3 regions of the Sphingobacterium sp. 2149 genome follow, and region 1 is predicted to be linked to each of the others. Evidence: riboswitches for the same ligand, from Rfam matches in the RefSeq annotation. Region 1 holds a riboswitch; each other region holds the start of a gene.
What was found. Region 1 has a riboswitch for S-adenosylmethionine ahead of J2X77_RS10700 (5-oxoprolinase). Riboswitches for the same ligand answer to the same signal wherever they lie in the genome.
Positions count from the first base shown of each region.

Region 2: linked by a shared signal. The riboswitch ahead of J2X77_RS14530 (O-acetylhomoserine aminocarboxypropyltransferase/cysteine synthase family protein) and the one ahead of J2X77_RS10700 (5-oxoprolinase) in region 1 are both predicted to bind S-adenosylmethionine.
Region 3: linked by a shared signal. The riboswitch ahead of metE (5-methyltetrahydropteroyltriglutamate--homocysteine S-methyltransferase) and the one ahead of J2X77_RS10700 (5-oxoprolinase) in region 1 are both predicted to bind S-adenosylmethionine.

Region 1 covers NZ_JAVDTD010000006.1:202,167-209,709, forward strand. Annotated here, with positions in the region: gene J2X77_RS10690 (3-hydroxyacyl-CoA dehydrogenase) at 1-883, shown strand, start outside; gene J2X77_RS10695 (DUF3050 domain-containing protein) at 1,033-1,803, opposite strand; SAM-I-IV-variant riboswitch at 2,010-2,103, shown strand; gene J2X77_RS10700 (5-oxoprolinase) at 2,170-2,433, shown strand; gene J2X77_RS10705 (hypothetical protein) at 2,466-2,909, opposite strand; gene J2X77_RS10710 (AraC family transcriptional regulator) at 2,957-3,829, shown strand; gene J2X77_RS10715 (hypothetical protein) at 3,966-4,295, shown strand; gene J2X77_RS10720 (DKNYY domain-containing protein) at 4,753-5,718, shown strand; gene J2X77_RS10725 (hypothetical protein) at 5,720-6,814, opposite strand; gene J2X77_RS10730 (hypothetical protein) at 6,831-7,543, opposite strand, start outside.
Region 2 covers NZ_JAVDTD010000009.1:155,643-163,185, forward strand. Annotated here, with positions in the region: gene J2X77_RS14515 (GH92 family glycosyl hydrolase) at 1-205, shown strand, start outside; gene J2X77_RS14520 (homoserine dehydrogenase) at 271-1,452, opposite strand; gene metX (homoserine O-acetyltransferase) at 1,491-2,534, opposite strand; gene J2X77_RS14530 (O-acetylhomoserine aminocarboxypropyltransferase/cysteine synthase family protein) at 2,570-3,880, opposite strand; SAM riboswitch class I at 4,137-4,249, opposite strand; gene J2X77_RS14535 (FUSC family membrane protein) at 4,430-6,457, opposite strand; gene J2X77_RS14540 (TonB-dependent receptor domain-containing protein) at 6,801-7,543, shown strand, end outside.
Region 3 covers NZ_JAVDTD010000008.1:179,679-187,221, forward strand. Annotated here, with positions in the region: gene J2X77_RS13170 (hypothetical protein) at 29-394, shown strand; gene J2X77_RS13175 (helix-turn-helix domain-containing protein) at 426-1,016, opposite strand; gene J2X77_RS13180 (tetratricopeptide repeat protein) at 1,440-1,970, shown strand; gene metE (5-methyltetrahydropteroyltriglutamate--homocysteine S-methyltransferase) at 2,066-4,378, opposite strand; SAM riboswitch class I at 4,456-4,559, opposite strand; gene J2X77_RS13190 (response regulator transcription factor) at 4,745-5,434, opposite strand; gene J2X77_RS13195 (sensor histidine kinase KdpD) at 5,536-7,368, opposite strand.

The sequences.
Region 1 (7,543 bases):
TATTACGATAGCAGGCAGCGGAGTTTTAGGTTATCAAATTGCTTTCCAAGCTGCTTTTCATGGCTACGATGTCACCGTTTATGATATCAACGATGAGGTACTTGACAAAGCGAAAGCTAAATTTGATCTTATGGCGAAGGCCTTCGCACATGATCTTCATGCCAGTCAAGAACAATTGGCTTCAACCTTCGACAGACTCAGTTACGATTCAAACCTCACTTCGGCAGTAGCGAACGCAGATTTTCTGATCGAAGCAATTCCCGAAAATCCGGCGATTAAAATTAGTTTCTATAACGAGCTGGCAAAGGTCGCTCCTGTAAAAACCATTTTTGCGACAAACTCCTCAACGCTGCTACCAAGTCAGTTTGCTGAGGAGACCGGCCGCCCCAAACAGTTCTTGGCCTTACACTTTGCCAATGAGATCTGGAAGCACAATACAGCAGAAATTATGGGCCATCCAGGCACAGACAAAACCGTATTTGAGCAGGTGGTCAACTTTGCAAAATCCATTGGCATGGTTGCCCTGCCACTGCATAAGGAGCAGCCTGGCTATATTGTAAACTCCTTACTTGTCCCATTACTTTCGGCGGCAACGGATCTTTTGGTCAACGAGATAGCTGATGCCGAAACGATAGACAAAACTTGGATGGTCGCCACTGGAGCCCCAACAGGTCCTTTCGGTATACTGGATATCGTCGGTATTACGACAGCTTATAACATCAATAAAATAAACGCTGAGGCTACCAATGACCCCGTAAAAATCAAAACTGTGGCCTTTCTCAAAGAACATTTTATAGACAAGAACAAACTAGGCGTCGCTACCGGTGAAGGATTCTATACCTATCCCAATCCAGCCTATCAATCGCCAGACTTTTTGAAGTAGTTGACTGGCTTTCAAAAGAACGCGACTTCAATAAACAGCTGGTGCATGATATTGCAAGGTAACGGATAAATAAGACTTGTTGCACAGCACATAAAAAAGGCCTTTCAAATCGTGATTTGAAAGGCCTTTCTCGATGGTATAATAATAGATTATCCGTATAAGGAATCTTCTATTGCATTCCACAGCTGGATTCTTTTTTGTAGCGCAATTTTACTAATCTCTTTCATTTCGGCCCATTTAACCTCATCGTCCTTCGCAAGATCTGTTATCATCTGCATGGCCAATGGACCGTGTTCGTCGCCATCTAAATCAATATGCCGTTGAAAATAATAAATAAAACTGTCTAAATTGGCTGTAGGGAAATTCCCTTTAATTTCTTCCAAAATAGACGTAAACATTCCGGGGATGAGGTCTTCACGTCCAAAGGTAAATGCCGCCGCAATTTTATGCACTTCACCCTCAGCTATTACTTCGAATGTAAAATTCAGAAAATCTTTGATTCGCTTGTCCAATGTTGTCAATGCTATAGCATCGAATATATTATCCGATTTTTTGGCATTGGCAATAAATTTATTGATCAAATGGAGGTCGGCTCCCATAGCAGACATTGCGTCGAGATACATCTCAAAATGGCTTAATCGACGTCCATCGATATATTCATCCGACTCCTCTGCCAATACAATTTCATTAATCAAATAGCGCGTTGAAGGATGTTCACTGGCGAACCATGGAAGTGTGGTACAGGTTAATTTGATCTGTAAAGCTTTTAATAAAGACATAAAATCCCATACAGCATACACATGCCCTTCGGTAAAAGAACGTAAATTTTTGATCGTTTTGATTTTACGGTATAAAGGGTGTTGCAATAATACTTCGCGTTCGGTAGCAATGTATTCGTTAATTTCCGCAATTCTATTCATGCCGCAAAAGTATTGTGTTCTCTCTGCTTTTTAAAGTATTTTCGATGAGATTACAGTAACATGATAAATTTCCCAATCAGCTAACCGCTTTATACCCAAATCAAAGTCAAAGCGACCAGCTTGTTTTGCTGCTGTTTTCGATTATCAGCGTTTAATAGCAGTAAAGACAAAAAAAATTTTATTATAAAAAATAATCTACTATATTTGTAGAGTATTCAGAATTGCATGATGCAATACCAACCGAGTGAAGGCACCGCGGTGGTAAATTAATACGGGTTTCGACCAAAATAAACGTTACACAACGGTTATTTTCCCAAAGTAATCTGGATACAGTTTATGGTTTAATCCTTTAAATTTTTAAATTGTATGGCTACAACAACAAATCTTTACCAACACTTACTGGAAAAATTCAGTTATTATTCAACAGATGAACTGATCCAGCTCAACAACGACACCATTTTAGGACAAGGCTGGGGATCATCGAAAGCTACCTTCAGAACAGCTTTGATCAGTACATTCTCCAAAAGGGGGCTTGATCTTTCTAATATTATTTCCAAGGAAGACGGCTTTACGTCGGTGAAGCAGGTGCCTGTCCGTCTGGAACAAAATGTTTTGATTCCTTTACAGTAAAGCCCTATAAACTCAAAAAGAGTAGGCCTAGCCTACTCTTTTGTCAATGAGTGGTGATATCTTAATGTATGATTGAGCGAATGGGCTGTTTGCCGAGCGTCGTCTTTGTAGGACGAGAGATCGTCGCAATTTTGAATTTCTGCCACATCCACTTTCTTTCTTACTTTGCTGATGACCTGATTTAATTCCGATTTCCAGTTGCCTGGATCGCCAAAATCGTCCATCCAATTTTTGTTGATAAACTTTTTGTAGTTCAAAAGCAAAATATACAATTCCTCACCACTACCGGCGCGATTGATTGACGTGCGCCAGTTCTCTAATTTTTCTTTAAAACTCATAACCAGCAATATATAAAAAAAATACGACTTGACCAAATATTCCCGATTTTTACCTTGCGTATTGACCAAGATCTGACAGGTCAACCCTCTATTTGTCGGGGTTGATAGAAATTCATAAAAACTGTTATCTTTATTCACTGCAGCCTGAGCGTTTAAACGGCTGCAATTTAGTTGAATACATGAGTATGCGATATTTTGATTTTGAAAACAGTAAATACGGCTTTCCCTTAGCGATGGATGCCCATCGGTTTGAGGACAATACCGACCTGATTTTTGAAGCCGAACCACACACCATCAACTTTTTTGAGATCATGTTTTTTGAACAGGGAAGCGGGGTGGCATATACCAATGAAAAACGTATTGATCTATGCCCAGGAACCATTTTATTCGCTTTTCCCAATCAGATCAAGCAATATGAATTTGATAAAAATAGCGTCAAAGGATTCCATTTAATCTTCAAACCTGAGTTTTTGGAATCGTTCTTTCAGGATAAGACACTTGTATATAAACTACCCTATTTTTACAACTATTCATTTGCGCCCTATATTGTCGCAGCAACTCATGATTTCGAGGTATTTAAAATCCTGCTCTCCGAAATTGTTTTTGAAATCGGGACATTTCGATCCGATAGCCTCAACATGACCCGATCGTTTCTTGCGAGTATCTTGCTCCGCCTGGACCGGCGATTTCGTGCATTTCACCATATCGCTAATGACAGTTGCAACAATAATTTACTCACCAGATTCAAAATGCTCATGGAGGAGCACGTCAATTCCAACCTCAACTGCAATCAATACGCGGACTTACTGAAAATACACCGAAATGAACTGAATCGTCAAATTAAAGCTTACACAGGCCACAGTCCAATCAACCTAATCCAACACCGAAAAATACAGGAGATTAAACAGCGGCTTCTGCTAGACGAGCAGTCTATCGCACAAATTGCCGTTGAACTTCATTTTAGTGACCCTAATAATCTTTCCCGATTTTTTAAAAAGATGACCGGCTGTTCTCCTTCTACCTACAAGCAGAACATGCAAAATGATAGTTTTTCATAAACTTGTGATAGCTATTCAATAAAGCAAGGGGCTTAACTTTGTGTAGATCGTCGTTCAATTCGTGAGGTGGCGGTCTCCATTTTAAGATTCATCAGCTGGATACGCGTATGTTATCGCGCTACACACTTGAAAAAATATGCTAAAACTACTACTACTCTCTTGTTCACTTTACGGACTGTTTACTTCATCTTACCGTATTACCGGCCGTTTGGTTGACCATCAGTACAATCCCGTTGGATATTTTATTATTGAAACCTTTGTGTCCAATAAGGAAAGGGAACCCTTGGCCTTATTAAGTCGGGATACCGTTAGAAATAGCAATGGCGAATTTAAGATCAAGGTGTTAAAAAAGGGGAGCTATCTTCTAAAGATAGCCGTTCCGGATTACACCGATTATTCACTTTTTACCACCGTACAGGATTCAACCTACTCTTTTCCTGAAATACATTTGCAGCCAACAAAATAAGTGTTACCTATTCAACCTTGTATCCCATAGACCGCATTTTTGCGATCGCATTTGCCTTCTCTAGGGTGATTGGTCGTATTCGCTTAAGGTATCCTAAGGGCTTACTAGCCCCCTTGTTTGCCTATTCTTTGCCGACTGATTGCTATTTAGTTACCATTTTAGCAGAGAAACAGCGAAAAAACACCAATCAAACAGCGAAAAAACACCAATCAAACAGCAGAGAAACGGCAAAGAAACAGCAAGGAATAAGCAGAGAAAGAGCAAACCAATGCCAAGCTAATCTCCTAGCAGGAGCGAAGAAGTGCCAAAGAATAGGCAAAGAAATACCAAAGAACGCAGGAAAAAACACTGCGTATTATCTGCAAAAAATCAATCGACAACTAAACTTTTACCTTATATTGCGGTCTCATTAACACGTACACAAACAAGAATTCTTCTATTTTAGTCCAAACGCGATATGATACTAGCTATTTCCTTCAAAACCATGCTCGCCCTTCTTCTGCTTGGCTCTGCCAGCGATGTCTATGTTGATAATAGCAAATACGAAAATAGCAGTGCCTATATCCATCAAGACCAGTTGGGAGACGGCTATGCCAAAATTGGCGGTCGTATTTACTATCGTGGTAAAGAAATTGTCAATGCCAATGCCGGTTCTTTTCAGTTTTTAGGTTCGGGTTACGCCAAGGATACCTGGAAGGTATATTTTCGAGGGTCAATTCTAACTGATGCCAGCCCATCTACTTTCCAATTTCTTGGCGACGGTTATGCTAGTGATGCCTGGAGAGTTTATTTTTATGGCAAGCCATTGTTGGACGCAACAACTTCCACCTTCAAGACACTGGGAAATGGTTACAGCAAAGACGCGTGGAAAGTCTACTATTTAGGCAAGGAAATTAATGGAGCAAACGCTTCGAGCTTTGAGAATCTCGGTCGGGGATATGCGAAAGATCATTGGAACAGCTATTATAGGGGCGAAAAGAACGAGAGCTTTGCTGGTCCTACCACACAGCCTCTTGGCGGTCAATATTCCAAGGACAATTGGTCTGTTTTTTATAAAAATCAGAAAGTGGAAGGGGCTTCTGCTTCAACGTTTGAATACCTTGATGATGGCTATGCCAAAGACGCCTGGAATCTTTTTTACCGTGGAATTAAAGTCGAGGGCGGCAGCCCCAACTCGTTCAAATCAATCGGAAATGGCTATGCCGTAGACCCCTGGGCAGTTTACTATCAGGGAATAAAAGTTAACGGCGCTTCGGCATCCACCTTTAAAGCACTTGGGGGAGGGTATGCAAAAGACTCCTGGACGGTTTTCTATCGCGGCCAGGAGTTGAAGGGGGCGAGTGCTTCCACCTTTGAATATTTGGATAACGGCTATGCCGGGGATGCATGGAGCAAGTTTTATAGAGGGAAAAAATTGGATTGATCTACTCGATAATAATGTTGATCCCGACCATTTTAGCTTTGTATTTAATTTTTTCAATAAGACCGTAGTAGCCCCAGTTGCGCAACAGAAATTTATCGCCTTTGGCAATTTCCTCCTTATTGGATTGGTTGACCAACAAGAGGGTACCTGCCTGTGCTTTCACACAAAGTTCAATTAACCGGCGGCTATAGAGATGGAGCTTGGTGTCTACATAATTTTTCTCCTTTTCGTTGAAGTGCTCCAAGCTTTTCATTTTCCGCTTACGACCACGCCCACCTTTATCAAATGCGGCAGCTTTTTGCAAGCGATGCCGTGCTGCTTGGATGGCCATACGTCGGTAAGTAAACTCTTCTTTATTACCGATCTGAAAGGACTCCTTTCCGATGGTGACTGCTATGGGATGTTCGATTGAAAGCGACGCTTCGGCGATAATGTTATCTTTCAATTCTTGGATTTTCTTTGGGAGCTCGAGGGCCAACAGCAAAAAGATTTTACCTTTGACGATTTTGATTGCGCTACTACAGACTTTGATTTGTCCGACCAATGCACGTTGTAGCAGCACTCGTTTATCCGACCGGTCTTTACCGAGGTAGGTGCGAAACGGTATTTTGAATAATGTGAATTTAAAATCTCTAGCATTCTCATCTTTACTCAAGTTAATTCGTCTTCCAGGAAAGGGAATGGGCATATCCTTTTTGTAATTGCGAAGTGATTTTTCACCCTTCCAATAGGAGAGACGATCTGCCTGAAAATATTTGATTAAAGCCGTGTTTATCTGTGATAGAATATCCGTAGGAATTCGTCCCTTAAAATAATTAGATAGCACGCGGTAAGTAGTGTTCATGCGTGAAGTATTCAATACACCTTCGGGATCCTTTGCCTTATCGGCCAGTTTAATTTTAACATCATCTTGCAAATAAATCAGGTCTTTCAGATTTTCCTGCACATATTGGTGGGTGATGACCATATTAGCGGCACGGAATACGAGATCCTGCCATTCAAAGAGTTTTTTAAAATATTCCGACCGTTTTTCTTTATCGTCACAATCCACGAACACCTGTATTTTCCGGGTCAACACCATTGTATCAGCTGCCATATTGCTTTTATTTTTTTTATGCTATTTTTTTTGATTTAATTTTTGCGTGCGCATTAATAAACAACGTCCTTACCTGTCCCCCATCCAGCTGCAATGCTTCCGAAATTTTGTCGAAGGAATATTGCAATTCGTAGCGCATGCGAAATACTTCAGCTTCCTCTTCGGTCATTTCACCATTTAACTTAAATTCGACCGGCTTGGCTACAAGCTGCATTTTCTCTTCACTATGGACGATGGCACGTAGGTATTCGATTGCATTTTCAATTTGTAGACTAACCTCATAATCTGATATGTTTCCCATATAGTACGCGATACGTTCATAGTTAAAACTATATTTGAGACAGAGACGAATAAAGAGTTGTTGATCGCGGTTGAGGTTTGGAAGAATAGCATTAAGCTGATCCATTCTCTTTTTCTTTTCCGATTCCAGTTGCTCGATATAGAGCACATCGTCTTCGTTTTCCTCTTCCAGTTCATAGCCGAGCATAAACTCCTGATAATCCTCTATGCTATCGAGCCGCAGTAAGCTTCGCTGAAATTTATTTTTTGATTTTTTGTAAAAAGCCTGAACCGCGGCTTTCACCTGAACTTTCAGAAAGTTGAAGATTTCAGTTTCGGAATGTACATTTTCTCTGAACAGCCAAAGGCGTAGAAAGGCTTCTTGGGCAATACTTTCGCCTGTACATTCGTCATCTGTTGCGCGGTGTGCACGAAAAAGGAAATGTTTAT
Region 2 (7,543 bases), on a different contig from region 1:
CGCACCTCTGTTCGATCGGGTAACGATACAATTACCGGAGAAATTACGAAAAAATAAATTTATAATTCAGGTGACTAAAGAGCAGCCCAATAGTTATATTCTGGATCAGGTTCGGTGGAATAATCGCCCTTGGAAAGGTTGGCAACTTCCTTTTGAACGTCTGGTGGAAGGTGGGATTTTAGACCTCAAGTTGAAAGGCAACTAAATTTAAACAATAAAAAAAATAGCCCCATTCGGGGCTATTTTCAGGTAGGTTGGTTTGTTGATTGCCTACGCGATTTCGGCAATAAAATTGCCATCTTGATCCAAATCTGCCTTATGAGCTGCAATTTGTTGAAGATTAATATGACCGATTACATATTTGAAATCTGATGCGTAATATCGTTCTGTGATTTCACTGAAGTTTAACTTTTCAATCAGTGCATCGTCAGCATATCTCAAATAGACTTTGATTAAATAATCTTGACTATAACTTAATGTGCTGGATTCTAAGTGTTTTTTATATTCATAACGGTATCCATAACGAAGGGCAGCAATATCTGACAATACAGCAGAACCAGTTGGATGACCACCCGCCCCTTTACCGTAGAAAAACTGTTCGTCTGCAAATGCCGCTTTAACCAATACACCGTTGTTTTCATTTTCCACATTATAGAGCATGCTGTCTTTACCTATCAGACGTGGTAATACATAAAGTACAACCTTGTCGCCGTCAATCTCTTTTGCGGTAGGTATCAATTTGATCTTGAAATTTTTCTCTTTTGCAAAACGAATATCTTGTTGCCCCAGTTTGTCTATACCAATATTAAAGACATCGTCTGGTTTGACATAGATTCCATACGCGTGTGAAGCAACAATACATACTTTAAATTTGGGGTCAAATCCACCTACATCCAAGGTTGGATCTGTTTCTGCAAATCCGAGTTCCTGTGCTTTCTTCAAAGCATCTGCATAGTGCTGGTTTTCGTTGAAAACTTTAGATAGAATATAGTTGGAAGATCCATTAAAAATGCCACTAACAGAGTGGAGTAATTCATTATCATAATACTCTTCTAAATTCCGGATAATGGGAATACTTCCACAAACAGCACCTTCATACAATAAGCTTGTGCCATATTCATGCTGGATATCGACCAGTTCCTCCAAATGGCTCGCAATCATTTTTTTATTGGCTGAAACTACATTTTTTCCCGATTTCAGTGCGCGAACAGTTAGTTGGTAAGCTGCTTCGGCATCATCAATCAGTTCGACAACAGTATTAATTTCTGGATCACCTAAAATTGCCTCCGCATCAGTAGAAAACAGCTCAGCTGGTAGCGAGCGTTTTTTATTACCGTTTTTAATCACGAACTTCTTGATTTCCAGATTAAGATTTTTGGTTTTGATAATATCATAAAGACCTTGGCCTACAACACCAAATCCAAACATCCCTATTGTTAATTTATTGCTCATATCTCTTCTTATATTCTCTTATTATATTGTTCAATCTATTATACTAATTCAGGAACACATGCTTTCTCCGCTCTCAGAAAGTGGCTAATAGTTTCCGTTAGTTTTGTTGTTTCGATTAAAAAGCCGTCATGACCATAGGTTGATTCAATCTCTTCGTAACGAGCATTGGGAATATGCTGTGCTATGAATTGTTGCTCTTGTGGAGGAAACAATAAATCTGTATTGACACTTAATACCAATGTTGGACAGCTAATGCTTGCTAATGCAGATTCAATAGACAATCTACCGCGCCCCAAATTGTGGCTATCCATTGCTTTAGTCAGGAAATAATAGCTGTAAGCATTGTAGCGGTTTACTAATTTTTCCCCCTGATAGTTTTGATAAGATGAAGCTTTGTAGTCGCCTAGCTTATTATTATCATTTTCGCTCTGCGTATTACTATAGGTTGTATAATTACGGTACGACAGCAATGCCATTGAACGTGCCACCTTTAGTCCCTTAGCACCGCCATCAGGATGGTTGGCATAAAAGGTGCGGTCGGTTGTAATGGCAAGGCGTTGGCTCTCATTGAATGCAATACCCCATGGTGAATGAACAGCATTTGTGCCAACGACGATTAAATGATCGATTGCGATTGTGTTGGACGCGGCCCATTCCAATGCCTGCTGCCCCCCTAATGAGCCCCCGATCAGAACGTTAATACGCCTGATTTCCAGATGGTCAGCAAGAAATTGGTGTGCACAGGCCAAATCTTTTACCGTAAACTCCGGAAATGATAGATAATAGGGGTGCCCAGTGGATGGGTTAATAGACAATGGGTTGCTACTGCTATAGGCCGACCCAATGACGTTGGCGCAGATGATATAATAGTCGCTCGGGTCAAATAAGTCATCGGTTCCAAAAAGGCCCGGCCACCAATCCAAGACGTTTGCATTGGCCGTTAGGGCATGACATACCCAGATCACATTGCTGCGATCTGGATTAAGTTTGCCAAACGTCTCATAACTGATTTGTAAATCAGTAAGCTCTCGTCCATTTTCAAATACAAAAGGCTTCGGGTGCAGATAAATATGCTTACTCATTTTACATTTAAATTTTATAGCCGACTAAAGTCTAATTAGTTGATTTTATCAAAAGCTTGTTGTAAATCTGCTTTGATGTCATCAATATGTTCTATTCCCACTGACAGGCGCAATAGTCCTTTGAACACACCCGCATGCGCTTGATCTTCGTCACTCAATTGTTGGTGGGTCGTTGCGGCTGGATGAATAATCAGCGATTTAGTATCGCCTACGTTAGCTAAATGACTGATTAATTCTAAACTGTCGATAAAGTCATTGGCTTTCTGGGCTGCGTCGCCCTTTAGCTGGAAAGAAAGCACTGCGCCGTACCCATTTTTAAGATATTTTTGCGCATTAGCGAAGCTTGGAGAGCTTTTTAATCCTGGATAATTTACCTTTTCTACCTGAGGGTGGGCCTCAAGCCATCTAGCGATTTCCAACGTGTTGTCGACATGCCGTTGTACACGTAAAGACAATGTTTCAAGGCCTTGTAACAACAAGAATGAATTGAAAGGAGAGAGTGCTGGTCCAAAATCTCTCAATCCCTCTACACGCGCGCGAATTGCAAATTGTATATTGCCAAATGGGCCATTTTCACCAAAAACATCTGAAAAGACCAATCCGTGATAGCCCTCAGATGGTTCAGAAAATTGTGGGTACTTCCCATTTCCCCAGTTATAGTTACCTCCATCAACGATGACGCCGCCAATGCTTGTTCCATGCCCACCAATCCATTTCGTTGCCGATTCAACGACCACATTTGCGCCATACTCTAAAGGTTTAAATAAATAACCCCCAGCTCCAAATGTGTTGTCAACAATTAATGGCAAATCGTATTTTTTGGCTACAGCGGCAATTTTTTCAAAATCAGGAATATTGAAGCTTGGGTTCCCTATTGTTTCGACATAGATTGCCTTAGTTTTATCGTCAATGAGCGCTTCTATTTTATCAGCTTCAGCATCGGTGGCAAAACGAGCTTCAATACCTAGCCGTTTAAATGCAACTTTGAATTGATTGAATGTACCTCCATATAAGTTGGACCCTGCAACGAAATTGTCGCCGCTTTCAAGGATATTATTTAATGCAATAAACTGCGCAGCCTGACCAGATGCAACTGCGACTGCGGCAACACCACCTTCTAAAGCTGCAATCCGTTGTTCAAATACATCCGTAGTTGGATTCATGATCCGGGTATAAATGTTTCCAAACTGTTTTAATGCGAATAGATTGGCCCCATGTTCTGCATTTTCAAAGACAAAAGATGTTGTTTGATATATAGGAACTGCTCTGGATCCTGTGGTAGGATCAGCGACTTGGCCAGCATGAACCTGTAGTGTTTCGAATTTCAAATTTTTGTTAGAAGACATAATAGATCAGATTTTAAGGTTTCAAAAAAGAATTTGTAAAGGTAAAAGAGAAGCATACACACCTACTTGGAAGGTCTGTCAAATCGTTATCCAAGAAAAAGGAAATGATTTTTAACAAGCAGGGAAGTGTGTATGCATACGCATTCGCATCGATACTTTTTTACGATGTAGTACACTTTTGCTGTTCGCAAGGTTCAGTTGTATTGAACCTGAATTTTTAATAGATTTCAGTAATTTAATAAGCATTGTCTTATATCATTTATATGCTCCAAAACGATATTATTTTGGACAGGAATTGGCACCTTTTCAAGCAAATTGAAGGTTGCCAGTGGGTCATTGAGCCAGTCTCTCGCCACTTCTTTATAAATCAAGACCTACTGATTAAGGAAGGTGTTGATTAGAAATCTTCTTTCGAAGACGACACAAATATAAACTTCTTTTTTATTAAAGCAAAAGAAATACGTTTTTTTTACTTAAAAGAGCGTTACTTCGGGAGCTGTAATCGCATATTTGTTATTCAATATTGATACATAAATACATAGCTTGCCTTTATGGTTTTCTTAAGTTGATATTTTCTGCCAGCTGATCTAAGTCGGTTAAAAGGGGTTTTAAAGCATCAATTCTGCAGTGGATACCCTGTTGTATGTCGTGATTCGCTTTTCTTCCTAACGATATGGAGAGACCAACCAAATGCGAATTGATGCGATAGGAGAGTGCTTGAAAATGATGGATATGGGACCAGTCTACCCACTTGTGTTCAGGTTCCTTCTTCATTTGATTGATCGCATCGGAAAAGAGAGCCATGGCAGTCTGTGCTTTTTTCCGAGCCAGTCGAATGTCGAACGAACTTTGCAGATCATCAGATAGGCGTTTGTTGATAATTTGAAAATAATGGTGGTTGTATAATGCGACCTCTTTTGCCAAGTGGACCATGCTCGTGCTTTGGCGTACGGGTATCAAAAAATAGCCCGCTATTGCCAGCAGCGCACCAACTAAAGTAAAAATTATTCTACTGCCTAAAATGATATTAATATTTCCTTCAAATAAGTTTAATGCGATGACTATGCCCAGCGTAATAAAGATCACACTGACCATATAATTTGATCGGTTGAATAGGAAGAATCCAAATAATCCAATAGCGGCAATTAGAAGAAGAACGGGCAGAAAGTCAATGGAGACCAAACAGAGTATTCCGACGGCAATTCCCGAAAATGTACCTAGTATGCGTTCTATATTGCGTGTTTTGGTCATTGAAAATGCAGGTCTCGCAACGATGGCAATAGTGAGTAAGATCCAATAAGTATATTTAAAATCCAAGAAAGAAATACCGATCAATGCGCCTGTTCCGAAGAGAACGGCCATCCGGAGTGCAAAACGGAAAATTGGATTATGGAGATTGAGTCTGCTCTTGATATCACTTAAATTACGCAAAGGGCGATTGATAAATTGCTGATACTCATTGGTGTCAATTTTGTTTTTGATTTCTTGATTTTGATAAAAAGCAACTTGAATCCGTTTGAGAACTTCAATAATAGCTTCAATATTACGGATGATGGAAGCGAGAATACCATCTGCTGGGGCAGTCTGTTGTTCTTGAATCTCCTTTAGATCCAACAACAGCGCATTGATTTTACTGTGGTTATCGTAGAGCTGCTCTGCATAGCGAAACCTTTTATTAGGCTGCGAAAAACTATCGATTTCCAAGGCCAGTAATGTTATGCTACGACGAATTATGGGAAGGCTACAGGTATCCAGCAAATTTTTTCGAATGGCATCATAGTCATGATCCAATGCAATAATTAATTCGTGTAAATCAATTAATCCATAGACCTGACTAAGCCAATAGTTGCTTTTGTGCCAGCGTTGGCTTATGATTTTTTCTTCCCTGAATAAGAGGGATCTGATTTGCTCCTGTTGTTCACTGATCTGACCATAAATTTTTCCGACGCGGCTGTAAGTCAAGTCCAGCGGAATATCCGGATCGTAAGATTCAGAACGTATCAATAGAAATTGAGATAAACCGTGAAACCCATTGGCCATGGCGTGTTTTAAAGAGCGATAGGGTTGTATGTAAGCCTGCAATAGACTAAAGAAATAATAGATGCTGGCGCCTGCAGTAATTTGTAAGCTCACTGAAAGCGGATGCTGAGGGGCCATGCCGATGACAAAGCTCATCAGAATCAATGTCATGTTCCCAATTGCGGCATAACGGGGGCCTAAAACCCCGTAAAAAGTGCAGATAAAGCCTGCGGAACTCAATAAAATAACCAGCGGCCAATGATAAGGAAAAAGAAAGGCTGTAAGAATCGAAGCAATAAAGAAAGTGGGAATACAAACAAGAGCGGAAGAAAATTTATCTTTCCGATTACCTGGAGGATCGGTTAATGTAGTCAATAATGATCCCACCCCAATACCTATGGCTGCGTTTGCTGTCGCACCCAACAGATAGATCGCCAAACTCGGCAAAATGCTGATAGATACATTGCGCAAAGCATCGCCAGTATGTTCTCCCTGGATGAATCGGATAATATGGATATAAAAAAGGTAGAATCTTTTCTTTAATGATTCAATGCTCATCAATCAGTTTACTAATTTTCGGTGTAAAAATACAAATATTATGCTTAATATTTGTATTGTACATTTTATTTGTTTTGAATTTTGTTTATTTTTTGAATTTTTATTTTGATTCGATGTGCTTTTCTTGCGCTGTGCTTCTTGGAGATTCAAGATTAGCTGGGATGATTTTACCGGCTTTAGCATCGATCAGTGAAGGATATGGTTTACCGATGTTATTTGGCTGTCTACCGAGTGAATCGGACGATCTATCTATTTCTACTAGTCAATGTGTAATGAATATACGAGGTTTGTTGTCATTATTATGAAGTTGACTATCTAATCGATAGCCTAAAGAAACTACATTATGAAACCACAAAAAATTAAATTGCTTTTATTTTCACTTTTTTTAGTCCTGATTTCTATTGCCGGACCCGTTTCAGCACAGTCTGACGGGGGAAGATTACATACAGTCGTTGTTGGACAAGACAACCAGCCTATTGTGGCTGCAAATATTTCACTATTTCGGAAGCCCAATGATATCTTGTTAAAGGGAACTTTATCCAACGAAAATGGAGAAATTGTGTTGTCTGCGATCCCCGAGGGCAAGTATAGCCTACGTGTGTCCACGGTAGGGTATGCTGTTTATCATTCTGCTGAAATGGTCGTAAATACGGGAGATCTCAAGATGCTGGATACGATTCGTTTACAGGTGGAAAGTAAAGTGTTGAGTGAGGCGCAGGTGATCGTTAAGAAGCCATTGATTGAAAGTCATCTCGATAAAGTTGTCCTCAATGTCGAAAACAGTATTTTGGCAACAGGGAATAACGCATTGGAGCTCCTGCAAAAGGTTCCAGGAGTAACTTTAGATAACAAAAAGATCAATCTGCGTGGAAAAAGTAATGTGATTATCATGATTGATGGTAAGCCTACTTATCTTTCTGCGGATGAAGTGTCGCGATTATTGGAAAATACAGCTTCCAATGCAATAGCGTCGATCGAGGTGCTCACCAATCCACCCGCAAAATACGATGCCGCAGGGAATGCAGGAATTATTAATATTAAGACAAAGAAGAATACGCAATTTGGAAGTAATGTTAGTTTAAACCT
Region 3 (7,543 bases), on a different contig from region 1:
ACCGTTTGTTGTCGTTTAGTAATTTTCTATGAGTTCTGTTGAGAGAGTTTGCCTTGAATGTGGCAAGGGTATACGTGGCCGTTCTGACAAGCGATTTTGTGATGATGCTTGTCGGAATGCCTATAATAATAAATTAAATAGCGACCAAACCAATTTGGTGCGTAACGTGAATAATATCCTGCGAAAAAACCGCCGTATATTGTTAGATACCTTGAACGGGGAGGGGATGGTCAAAATACAGCGTGAAAAGTTAAAACAATTGGGGTTTGATTTTAAATTCCATACTCATATTTTTTCCAACAACAAAGGTCAAACTTACCAGTTTATTTATGAAACAGGCTATCTGTTGCTTGAGAAAGATTGGGTGTTAATCGTTCAAAAGAAGCCGCTGTGATTTTGACTGCAATAGATTCATTTGTATTGGTTTAGTTTGCAGAACTGAGCTTGGCCTTTCTTATTGCGATATAATTAGAAATAGTAAACGCTAGAATCACGATGTAATAGCATACCGGGATGAGTAAAAAATAGGCACTATTGAAGATATCGCTTAAAAAAGACGGTAGTGCAATCTTAAAAAAATCTGCAATAATGATATAGCCTATGAAACTTCCTAGAAAAAATAGTCCAACAGCATGTATTACAATTATTCTTTTTAGGTGCTTACTGTATAAAGCGTCTTTGTTTTGTTTCGTATAGCCCATAATTGCTGGGACCAATAAACCTAATAATGGATTGATCAGAAAGGTAAGCGATGCTAAATATAAAGCTTTAATACTTCCTGTTTGATTGTTGTCGATACTGATTTGATTTACATTTGGCATAATGAGTTGTTCTAGAGGTATTTCTAAAATTTGACTAATTTGTTTGAGACTAAATCCACTAATTTCTTCAGTGCCTTTTTCTATGCGTTGCACCGTTCTTAGCGATACCCCTGCTTGATCGGCGAGTTCCTGTTGCGTTAATCCCTTACGTTTTCTTGATAGTTTGATGAATTGATTAGCTGATTGATTTTCCATAGTCCAAATATGAGGAAATAGTCGTTAAATTTTAGCGAAATTGATGCGACAATAATGCGCCAATAGCACGTTGTAGGATTTAAGAGATTAATAATCACAAGTTTTTGGGAATTTGGTAAATATTTTGAATCTTTGTAATTCAATAGATTAATTAATAAAAACGGAAGAATATGTTTGCTATATTAGAAAATCCCGCTTCGTCCACAGAGAAGATTCTCGGGAATATTCTTCGGAATACGGCCCTTTCCTAATCTTCTTTCTTAATACGTTAAATAACCTACGTTGCTATTGGCTAAAACTTGGCGCTCTAAATAGTAGTCCATTTTTCCAATGTGCTTAGCTTATTATGGAATTTTAAAAATCCAGTTACTTTCAAGTGTTATTATGAAAGCTGGATATGAATGTTATGTTTTAGAAAATTTTATGAATTCAGTAAATAAATATGTCCTTCAGGCGCTGGATAACTATCCTATATATTTGGAGGAGACCATGGAGTCCTTATCCTATGCACTGTCTTATGATGAGTCCAATACAATGGCGCTGTGTTTGATGGGAAGAGTTCACGCCGAGCAGTTGTTTGATTATGAGCAGGCAAAAAGGTATTTCCAGGAAGCTTTGGCGCATAATGTGCAGGCAGTGGAAGTATATCCTTATTTTATTCAGACATTGATTGATATGGGAGAATATGAAGCTGCAAAAAAAACGATTAAATTTGCTTTGACACTTCCGGCGATGCCCTTAGCAGGGATCTGGATAAAGAAAGCACTTCTATTTGAAAAAATGAGAAAATACAAAAAGGCGTTGAAGGCGTTAAAGATGGCGAAACTTGAAAATGTTGATCTTGATTTTTCGTCAAGCCTGAAGTCAATTGAGGATCGGATTAAGGGGAAACAGGAAATTAGTAAAGGAAGTGGGAAAAATAGTAAGAAAGAAAGTAATACTGCTCTTAAGTAGGATCACGATCTGGATACAATTTTAGATTAATATGAGTACAATAAAAAAGCCCTAGGTGAAATTTCACCCAGGGCTTTATCAATATAGTTTAAGAATTATTCTGCTCTTAAGATTTTGGCAGCTTCTACCATAGACTCTAAAGCTGCTTTGGTCTCTGGCCAAGCACGGGTCTTCAATCCGCAGTCAGGATTAACCCAAAGTTGTTCTGCCGGAACTACTGCTTTTGCTTTACGCAATAGATCTACCATCTCGTCTTTGCTGGGTACACGTGGAGAGTGAATATCATAAACACCTGGACCAATATCATTTGGATATTTAAAGTCGCCAGCGAAAGCATTCAATAATTTCATTTGAGAACGTGAAGTCTCGATCGTGATAACATCAGCGTCCATTGCAGCGATATCTTCGATTACATTATTGAATTCTGAATAACACATGTGTGTGTGGATTTGTGTATCGTCTTCTACATTTGAAGAAGAAACACGGAAAGCACGTACTGCCCAGTTCAAGTAATCTTTTTGATCAGCTTTACGTAAAGGTAATCCTTCACGGATAGCTGGTTCATCAATTTGGATAATTTTGATACCTGCTTTTTCCAAAGCTTGTACTTCATCCAAGATGGCCAAAGCAATTTGGTAAGTTGTTGTTGAACGCGGTTGATCGTTACGAACGAAAGACCATTGCAAGATTGTTACAGGCCCTGTTAACATACCTTTCACCGGACGGTTTGTCAATGATTGTGCGTAAGATGACCAACGTACAGTCATGTCCTCTGGACGGTAGACATCACCATAGATAATTGGAGGTTTAACACAGCGAGAACCGTAAGACTGAACCCAGCCGTTTTGTGTGAAAGCGTATCCGGCTAATTGTTCACCGAAGTATTCCACCATGTCATTACGCTCGAATTCCCCATGTACCAAAACATCGATGTCCAATTGCTCTTGAAGACGGATGGTGTTTTCAGTTTCTTCTGCGATTGCTTTATCGTATTCCGCTTGTGTAATAGCACCTTTTTTCAAATCTGCTCTCCATTTACGAACATCTTTTGTTTGTGGAAAAGAACCTATCGTTGTGGTAGGGAATGCCGGCAAATTAAATTTCGCTTGTTGCGCTGCTTTACGGTCTGCAAATGCTGAAGTACGTTTTGCATCGTCATCAGTGATATTGCTTGTACGTGTTTTAACTTCAGGTTTGTGAATTAATGGAGAAGTGCGACGGCTTTCAGCAGCAGCTTTGTTCGCTTCAAAACGTTTCGCTGTTTCCGCACCAACTTCGCCTTCTGCCAGTACAGCTAAGTCTTTCACTTCAGCTAATTTTTGTTTGGCAAAGGCTAACCAATTTTTTACTTCAGCAGGTAATGATTGTTCATTATGCTCATTATCTAGGTCAAAAGGAACATGCAATAACGATGAAGAAGGAGCCACCCAAACGCGGTCTTTTCCTAATGCATCAACTGCTTGCTTGATTTTAACCAATGACTTTTCGTAATCGTTTTTCCAGATGTTACGGCCTTCAACAATACCTAAAGATAATGTCAATGAAGCGGGAACTTTAGCTAAAACGGTATCCAGTTGGTTTTCACCACGGACAAGATCCAAATGTAAAGCATGAATAGGCAAATTAACCGCGATATCTTCGTTATCTTTTAACGCTTCGAAATAAGTGGTAGCGATTAATTTGATGTTTTTTGCTGCTGCAGCTAATTTTTCAAAAGTAGGCTGATATAGCGCTTTTACTTTAGCATCTAAATCCAATGCTAAGAAAGGTTCGTCAATCTGAACATATTGCGCACCAGCTTCAGCTAGTTTAGACAATATTTGCTCGTATACAGGGACAAGTTTATCCAATAAATCGATCCTGTCGAAGCCAGCTTCTTTTTCTTTACCGATTAATAGGTAAGTGATCGGACCAAGTAAAACTGGTTTAGTATCAATGCCCAATGATTTTGCCTCGTTGTATTCATTTAAGAATTTTTCAGAAGTCAATTTAAACTCTTGATCTTTTGTAAATTCTGGTACCATGTAGTGGTAGTTGGTATCTAACCACTTGGTCATTTCCATTGCTGTCACGTCGATGCCCTCTTGTTGGAAACCGCGTGCCATTGCAAAATATAAGTCTAAGCTGTAGTTGTTGTCTACTTTATTCAATAAGGAATGGTAACGGGCAGGAATTGCACCAACCGTAAGGGTTAAATCCAATACTTGATCGTAAAAAGAGAAATCATTGGAAGGGATTAAATCTATTCCAGCATCTTTTTGTGTTTTCCAATTGCCTTCACGTATTTTTTTTGCGGTGTCCAATAATTCCTCAACAGAAGATTTTTTAGCCCAATAGGCCTCATTGGCTTTTTTCAATTCGCGGAACGCGCCCACACGAGGGTAACCTAAATTGTTAGTCAATAACATAATGAATGTTTTTAATATTTTTTTTCAACTATATTTCTTGCTAGAGAGAGAAGGACACACTAGAATTTGGTGACTTCGGCTTATCATTCCCATCTACTAATGGGTAGAATTTAGCACCTTGTCAAGGGACAGGTTGCTAAGGCTTCATCGGGTCTATTCCCTCTGCCTTTCTCTATAAGCGATGCTAAGGTAGCGCAATTATTTTAAAAATGCAAATTTTTTATGAAAGTGCACCTATTTTTTATATTCTACTAAGAATGAAATTCTTTTTTTCTCTTCTTTTCATCGAATCATTCCTTTATTTCATAATTCAATGCATTACAGACAAAAAAATGGGAATGATCGTATGACTCATTCCCACTGTTTTTAGCTTACCAAAAGTTTGTAACCTTTTCCATGCACATTTACAATCTCAACTTTACTATCCTCTTTCAGGTATTTTCGAAGTTTACTGAGAAAGACATCCATACTTCTACCAGTAAAATAGTTGTCATCATGCCATATTTTTAATAAAGCCTCCTCTCTTGTCAATACATCATTTTTCTTTAGGCAGAGCAGGCGTAAAAGTTCAGCTTCTTTAGTCGATAGTTTCTGCATCTGCCCTTTATAGGAAATCTGCTGACTTGTGTAATCAAAGAAATAATCGCCAATTTCAAATTTGTCTGCAACTACCTCTTCTTCTTTATCCCGAACACTGCGTTTTAGCAGGGCATTGATGCGAAGTAACAATTCCTCAACCCGAAACGGCTTAGTGATATAATCATCCCCTCCAAGTTCAAAAGCTTCAGTTTTATCTTCCATCATACCTTTCGCTGTGGCAAAGATTATTGGAACAGTATTGTTTGTTTTTCTGATTTCACGTCCAACAGAGAAGCCGTCTTTCTTAGGCATCATGACATCGAAGATGCAGAGGTCATAGTTATTTTTCTTGAATTGGGATATTGCTTCATCACCATCTGTACATAGTGTGACGTCAAATTTTCCCTTTAATTCGAGATAGTCTTTTAAAAGATCCCCCAAATTAGGATCGTCTTCTGCTAATAATATCTTTTGCATAATGAATACTTTAATTTTAACGAATTCCCTTGATGCTGATAAATCAGCTTCCTCTACCTTTGAAATTCTTTTACAGAGGAAATATACAAAAAAGGAACCTTTTATTTTTTTGTAGGCAAAATTACTTCAAAGGTCGTGCCCTTATCTTTTTCGCTTTTAACCGTAATTTTTCCGTTCAGTCTCCTCAGAATATCTTGTACATAACTTAGACCAAGACCAAATCCTTTTACATTGTGGACATTGCCTGTCGGTATCCGGTAAAATTGGTCAAAAATCTTTTGCAGGTGATCTCGGCTCATACCGATACCGTTGTCAGCTATAGTGACCACAATACTATCACCGACGTTTTTTGATTGTATACTCACATGTAGATCACCTTTATTGTATTTAATTGCATTATCCAATAGGTTATAAAATACGTTTGAGAAATGCAGTTCGTCGCCAACGACGACATCTTTCGTGGCTGCCAGATCAATACTGAATTTTCCGCCAATATTTTGCATTCTCAGTTGCATACTGTCCGTAACAGCAGAAACAAGATCGTTAATATGAACATCTACCTGATCTAGTTTTAAGGTTTCTTTTTCTAATCGGGCTAAATCAAGTACACGTTCAATGTGATTTCCTAACCTAACGTTCTCGTCGTAGATGATATTGGCTAATTTTTGAACGCGTTTATGATCGGCATTGATATCGGGGTCCTTAAGCGATTCACTAGCAATCATGATAGTCGCAACTGGCGTCTTAAACTCATGTGTCATATTATTGATAAAATCGGTTTTCATCTCCGAAACTTTCTTTTGTCTAAAGATGATAATCAGCGTGTATGCAAAACACCCCACCAATAAAAAAAGTAGCGCAAGCATAGGCAAAAGTAGATAACCCATATTATCTGCGATGATCGCCTTTTTGTTTGGGAAATAAATCGTTAATTTTCCCGGTGCAGCACCAATGTCGCCTTTAAAGAGAGCAGTGGAGTACCGGGTTGTATTTGAAGGATTTTTTAAAGCCGCTTCGTCAAGGATATTATTGAGTAAAATATTGTTTGTGCTCCATATTTCGATATTAAATGGCGCTTTAATGTCGCGTTGAGCCAATTCCTCTTTGATAAGCTCTTGAACGATGATAATATTCAGTCGATCTTTCAATGGGCGTTTAGCTAATTCCATTCCAATAGCGACATCTTCAATATAGTCAGCCTTTTTACCCCCCAACATGGCAACAGAATCATAAACGTTAAACCCCGACCAAGAGTTCTTTTTATTAAGCACATCCAGTCTTTTTTCTAAATCAGCGATCGTTTTTGTAAGTTTTGCATTCTCTCTTGGAGGTAAGGTGGCTACCCTGAATTTGGTTTGCTGATCAACCAGGCCATCGAGCAAAGGAATAACAAAGCGCGTACTATCATCTTTTCCGCTCACCTGATCATCTACCTTCGATGCGTTTAGCATGATGAAGGCTTGTACTAAATTGTCATCGGTAAGCTCATTTGAAACAGAAAATTTGATGTATTTTTGGTACTCCGGTCTCTTGATGTATGTTTCATAAAATGAATTTTTAATTTCGATGACATTCGGATATAACGCACGTAATTGATCTTCTTGCTCTTTGAAGTTGGAGAAAATAGTATGCTGCTTGTTTTTTAACTCTTCAATTCTATATTGGATTTCGAGTTGCTCGGCTAAAAGGCGTTGTTTTGCCTGCTCTTGTTTGGATTTTTCAAGATTTCGTTCCTGTTGAACTTTAGCAAAGTCAACAACTTCCCGCCGTTCCAACTTTCCCGCAACAGCTGTTATCGCAGCATTCACGGATTCATCAAACAATTGGGATTTTTGACGATAAGAATCTCTTAAAAAATAGAATTGCATAGCCAAAACACCGATAAGGGCCAATGACATCAGTCCAATGATTAATACAATGCTATTTTTCTTCATTTGAATAGAGGGTTAAATAAATATAATTTTTACTGTATCACAAAGTTTATAGCGTATCGTTTGTTTCCATTTGCATATTTATCCTGAGGCCTACTTCTGATAGCCCCATGATTGACAGCTCATTTTCTAAATTGTTACAAATATAAAGATGCTAATGTGTTTTGAAGCCGTTTTA